Linked DNA regions of Roseateles amylovorans. The protein of the gene in region 2 interacts with the protein of the main gene of each other region in a pairwise test. Links are inferred from orthologs where the notes say so. Each region holds a gene or a part of one and is shown on either strand. Other genes may lie near its edges.

Evidence for each region.
Region 1: the proteins of ftsA (region 2) and N4261_RS25160 interact in binary tests that used the Escherichia coli proteins (3 or more experiments, as listed by UniProt). The link is inferred for Roseateles amylovorans from one-to-one orthologs.

The regions. Positions count from the first base shown.
Region 1 is NZ_CP104562.2:6,079,874-6,082,799, reverse strand. It holds N4261_RS25160 (rod shape-determining protein), read left to right. Parts: upstream 1-904; coding sequence 905-1,948; downstream 1,949-2,926. Other genes in the region: mreC (rod shape-determining protein MreC), read left to right, coding at 2,194-2,926; gatC (Asp-tRNA(Asn)/Glu-tRNA(Gln) amidotransferase subunit GatC), read right to left, coding at 240-539; gatA (Asp-tRNA(Asn)/Glu-tRNA(Gln) amidotransferase subunit GatA), read right to left, coding at 1-243. UniProt on the Escherichia coli protein: Forms membrane-associated dynamic filaments that are essential for cell shape determination. Acts by regulating cell wall synthesis and cell elongation, and thus cell shape.
Region 2 is NZ_CP104562.2:4,858,499-4,861,552, reverse strand. What follows is about bases 189-3,054. They hold ftsA (cell division protein FtsA), read left to right. Parts: upstream 189-939; coding sequence 940-2,169; downstream 2,170-3,054. Other genes in these bases: ftsZ (cell division protein FtsZ), read left to right, coding at 2,283-3,054; N4261_RS20170 (cell division protein FtsQ/DivIB), read left to right, coding at 189-931. Also shown: more of N4261_RS20170, read left to right, coding at 92-188. UniProt on the Escherichia coli protein: Essential cell division protein that assists in the assembly of the Z ring. May serve as the principal membrane anchor for the Z ring.

The DNA of each region.
Region 1 (2,926 bases), 1.2 Mb from region 2 along the record:
CGCGAGCGGGACGCCGATCAGCGCGCCGCCGGGCTGTTCGCCCTCGCCGCGGGCCAGCCGCGCGTCGGCGGCGCGGGCGCGTTCCAGCGCGGCCGCTTCGCCGACATGCAGGAAGGCGCCGAGATCCTTCGCGTCGGCAACACGCGCAAGCAGATGTTGCGTCAGTTCAAGGCTGGAAACCTGTTTCTGGCGAAGTGCGCGGCCCAGCTCGGCCACGCCCAGATGATGAAGCGGCGTCGTCATTCGATGACCTTGGGAACGAGGAACAGGCCGTCCTCGACGGCGGGGGCACTGCGCTGGTTGAGTTCGCGCTGATTCGATTCGGTGACGCGGTCCTCGCGCAGGCGCAGGGCCACTTCCTGCACCGCCGACAGAGGCGTGTAGAGCGGCTCGACGCCGCTCGTGTCCACCGCGCTCATCTGCTCGACGATGGAGAAGAAGCCGTTGAGCTGCGGCAGCAGCGCGGCCTGCTCGTCGCTGGAGAGTTGCAACCGGGCCAGCAGGGCGATCCGGGTGACGTCGTCGTGGGTCAGGGCCATGGGGAGATGATGGGCTGGAGGTCGATCTTCCAGGGCCCTCTGAAACATTCACCAAACAATCGCCAATCGTTTCTTTGGTGCTTGCCAGCGGGCCAAACTAGGGGGTGATCAGTTATTATCCCCGCTTATCTCCATAAGTCGGGGCTGCTATTGCAGCCTCGTCTCTTATGGTCAGGAATTCCGCTCGCGCGGCGCTTTGTGCAGCCGCGCGGTTACCGCCCGAACCTCTCGAATCGCAGCCGCCCGGACCGAACGCAGACGAAGCCGCTTGAAGCAGCCGAATCCCGCCGAATGACGTCCGTTCGGCGATTTGAACTGGCTGCGGTTGGCGATGAAGCGACTCGGTCCGGCAAATGCCCAACCACATGCTCGCCTCCCTGCGCCGCTATTTCTCCACCGATCTCGCCATCGACCTGGGTACCGCCAACACGCTGATTTACGTCCGCGGCAAAGGGGTGGTGCTGGATGAACCGTCGGTCGTGGCCATTCGCCACGAAGGCGGCCCGAACGGCAAGAAAACTATTCAGGCCGTCGGCCACGAAGCCAAGGCCATGCTGGGCAAGGTGCCCGGCAACATCGAGGCGATCCGCCCGATGAAGGACGGCGTGATCGCCGACTTCGTGGTCACCGAGCAGATGATCAAGCAGTTCATCAAGATGGTGCACGACACCAAGCTGCTGCGTCCGTCCCCCCGTATCATCATCTGCGTGCCCTGCGGCTCCACCCAGGTGGAAAAGCGCGCGATCCGCGACGCCGCCCTGGGTGCCGGTGCCTCCGAGGTCTACCTGATCGAAGAACCGATGGCCGCGGCCATCGGCGCCGGCCTGCCGGTGTCGGAAGCCTCCGGCTCGATGGTCATCGACATCGGCGGCGGCACCACCGAGGTCGGCGTGATCTCGCTGGGCGGCATGGTTTACAAGGGCAGCGTCCGGGTGGGCGGCGACAAGTTCGATGAAGCCATCATCAACTACATCCGCCGCAACTACGGCATGCTGATCGGCGAGCCGACGGCCGAGTCCATCAAGAAGAACATCGGTTCGGCCTTCCCGGGCTCCGAAGTCAAGGAGATGGAAGTCAAGGGCCGCAACCTGAGCGAAGGCGTGCCGCGCAGCTTCACCATCTCGTCCAACGAGATCCTGGAAGCCTTGACCGACCCGCTCAACCAGATCGTCTCCGCCGTGAAGAACGCGCTGGAACAGACGCCGCCCGAACTGGGTGCCGACATCGCCGAGCGCGGCATGATGCTGACCGGCGGCGGCGCGCTGCTGCGCGACCTGGACCGGCTGCTGGCCGAGGAAACCGGTCTGCCGGTGCTGGTGGCCGAGGATCCGCTGACCTGCGTGGTGCGCGGTTGCGGCATGGCGCTGGAGCGCATGGAGCGTCTCGGTTCTATCTTCACCTCGGAATGAACGTGGCCAACGCGCAGGCGTCATGAATCGTGGGTCGGTGCGGGCAGGCGCGGAGGGCGGCATCGTCGCTCGGCGGTTTCCGTGCCCGACACCCGACCCGACACCCGACCCGACACCCGACCTGATGCCCGCGCATGAGTCTGGGCCGCGGATTCAACGGCGGCCTCTGCCTCCTGCCAGCCTTCACCGAGGCCGACCGATGGCCCACCGGGACCGTGCGCCCATTCTGAAAGTCTGAGATCCCCATGCCACTGGGCACTTTGGATCGCAATCCACCGCCGCTGTTCCGGGAAGGCCCGTCGGCGTTGACGAAGCTGGCGTTCTGCGCCGCGCTGGCGGTGTTTCTCATGGTCGCGGACGCCCGTTTCGGTATCACCGCGCCGGCGCGCTCCGGGCTGGCGCTGGTGCTGCATCCGTTGCAGCGCATGCTGCTTGCGCCGGTCGACGCCTGGGAGCAGGCCGGCGACTATGCCCGCGGCATGGAGCGCGCCACCGAGGCCGAGAACCAGGCCCGTCGGCAGCTCGCCGAGCAGGCGGTGGTGCTCAGCCGTGCCGCGCAGCTCCAGGCGGAGAACCAGCGGCTGCGCGCCTTGCTCGACCTTCGAGAAGCGCTACCGGTCAAAAGCTTGGCCGCCGAGGTGCTGTATGAGGCGGCGGATCCCTTCTCCCGTCGGATCGTGATCGACCGGGGCAGCCATCGAGGCGTCCGCCTGGGCGCGCCGGTGGTCAACGATTCGGGCGTGCTGGGCCAGGTCACCCGCGTCTATCCGCTGTCCGCCGAAGTGACGCTGCTGACCGACCGCGAAGCCACCATCCCGGTGCTCAACACCCGCACGCAGCAGCGCGGCGTGGCCTACGGCGGCGAACGTGGCGTGATGGAGTTGCGCTTCATCGCCGCCAATGCCGACATCAAGCCCGGCGATGCGCTGGCCACGTCGGGCCTGGACGGCGTCTATCCGCCCGGCCTGCCGGTGGCCA
Region 2 (3,054 bases):
GACCCCGACCCCGACCCCGACCCTAAACGCCGGACCCAGCCCCGTTCGAACACCCATCCCCTTCACCCACATCGACCGAGCCATCGCCACCATGGGCGCCACCTTCACCAGCCAGGCCACACCGTTGCCGTCGGACATCCGAGTGATGAACGCCGTCGCGGCGTTGCTGACCTTGCTGGTGGTGGCGGGCGGCCTGGCGATCGGGTTGCAGTGGCTGGTGCGGCAACCCTTCCTGGCCATCCGGTCCATCACGGTGGAAGGCGACGTCACCCGCAACAGCAGTGCCTCGCTGCGTGCCAATGCGCTGCCGCGTTTGAGCGGCGGTTTCCTGACGATGAACCTCAAGAGCGCGCGGCAGGCGTTCGAATCGGTGCCCTGGGTTCGGCACGCCACGGTGCAGCGGATCTGGCCGCGCCAGTTGGTGGTGCGTCTGGAAGAACATCGCCCCGCCGCCTATTGGGAAACCAAAGCGGAAAACGCGGACGCGGACAGCGACGCGGTGGTCGACACCCAACTGGTCAACAGCTTCGGCGAGGTGTTCGAAGCCAACCTCGGCGATGTCGAGGATGACGATCTGCCCACCCTGGCCGGCCCGGAGAAAACCTCCGGCGCCATGTTGTCGATGTGGCGGGAACTCGATCAACTGACCCGCAGGAAACTCAATGAAGGCGTGGAGCGGCTGGATTTGTCCGGACGAGGCTCCTGGCGCGCCACGCTGGAAAAAGGGTCGGTCATCGAATTGGGACGCGGGACCGAGGCGGAGGTGGTTGCGCGATATGGCCAATTTATCGCCAGCATTCCCCAGATCACCGCGCGCTATCACACCTCGCTGATTTCGGCCGATCTCCGCCATGAGCAGGGATATGCGGTTCGGCTGGCCGGTGTGACGACGGTTTCAAACGCGCCCAAGGGCGCCACCAAGAAGAATTGAGGACAGGCATGGCCAAGGAATACAAAGATTTGGTCGTCGGGTTGGACATCGGTACCGCCAAGATCATGGCGGTGGTGGCTGAGGTGATGGGCAATGGGGAATTGCGCATTGCCGGTCTGGGCGTGGCGCCCAGCCATGGACTGAAGCGCGGCGTGGTGGTCAATATCGACGCCACGGTGCAGTCGATTCAGCAGGCGCTCAAGGAAGCCGAAATGATGGCCGACTGCCGGATTGCCCGGGTTTTCACCGGCATTACCGGCAGCCATATTCGCGGTCAAAACTCCACCGGCATGGTGATCGTGCGGGACAAGGAGGTCACCCCGGTGGATGTGGCGCGGGTGGTTGAAACCGCCAAGGCCATCAATATCCCGAACGACCAGCGGCTTTTGCTGGTCGAGCCTCAGGAATTTGTGATCGATGGCCACGAGGTCAAGGAACCCATCGGCATGAGCGGGGGGCGGCTGGAGGTCAAGGTCCACATCGTGACCGGCGCTCAGAGTGCGGCTGAAAACATCGTCAAATGCGTGCGTCGCTGCGGCCTGGAAGTGGAGCAGCTTGTGCTGAATCCGAGCGCCTCCAGTTTGGCGGCACTCACTTCCGACGAGCGGGACCTGGGCGTCGCGCTGGTCGACATCGGCGCCGGCACCACCGATGTGGCGATCTTCACCGGCGGGTCGATCCGCCACACCGCCGTCATTCCAATCGCCGGGGATCTGATTACCAGCGATATCGCGATGGCCCTGCGCACGCCGACCAAGGATGCGGAGGAAATCAAGGTCGAGCACGGCGTGGCCAAACAATTACTGGCGGATCCGTCCGATCAGGTGGAAGTGCCGGGTTTGGGCGACCGGGCACCCCGCATGCTCTCCAAGCAGGCCTTGGCGGGCGTGATCGAGCCGCGCGTGGAAGAAATCTTCTCGCTCGTGCACCAGGTGATCCGGGAATCGGGCTATGAAGAGCTGCTGTCGTCCGGGATCGTGCTGTCGGGCGGATCGTCGGTGATGCCTGGGATGGTGGAACTGGCGGAGGATATTTTCCTGAAACCGGTACGACGGGGAAATCCCACTTACAACGGTGCCCTGTTTGACATGGTGGCCAATCCCCGTTCCGCCACCGTGATGGGTTTGCTGGAAGAGGCCCGCCTGTCGCGCACCCGGGGATTCAAGGCGGCCCAGCAGGCAGGTTCGGTGAAGACCCTCTTCGGACGGGCGAAGGATTGGTTTCTTGGTAATTTCTAGAGTTTTCCTGGCCTCTGTGACCGGGTATGGCCCCGGAACGAGGGGCAAAAATGGGGCGCGCCCCACTTCAATTTTGCTGATGGTAGTTGCACAATATGGACAGGAGGTTTGATATGGCCATCGAGATGATCGAAGAGTTTGATCAAGGCACCCAGATCAAGGTGATCGGTGTGGGCGGCGGCGGCGGTAATGCCGTTGAACACATGATTGCGCAAGGTGTCCAGGGCGTGGAGTTCGTCGTGGCGAACACCGATGCACAGGCCCTGAATCGCTCCAAGGCTGACCAACTCCTGCAACTGGGCCATACCGGCCTGGGCGCGGGTGCCAAGCCCGAGGTCGGCCGCACGGCCGCCGAAGAGGCCGAGGCGCGCATCCGCGAATCGATCACCGGTGCGCACATGCTGTTCATCACCGCCGGCATGGGCGGCGGCACCGGCACCGGTGCGGCCCCCGTGATTGCGCGCATCGCCAAGGAGATGGGCATCCTGACCGTCGGCGTGGTCACCAAGCCGTTCGAATTCGAAGGCTCGCGTCGCGGCAAGGCCGCCGATGCCGGTCTGGCCGAGCTCGAAGCGAATGTGGATTCGCTGATCGTCGTGCTCAACGACAAGCTGCTGGAAGTCCTGGGCGACGACATCACCCAGGATCAAGCCTTCGCGCATGCCAATGACGTGCTGAAGAATGCGGTGGGCGGCATCTCGGACATCATCCACATGCCTGGCCTGGTGAACGTCGACTTCGAAGACGTCAAGACGGTGATGAGCGAGCCCGGCAAGGCGATGATGGGCACGGCGGTGGCCGCTGGTCCGGACCGTGCCGCCAAGGCGGCCGAGCTGGCGGTGGCTTGCCCGCTGCTGGAAGGCATCGACCTGTCGGGCGCGCGCG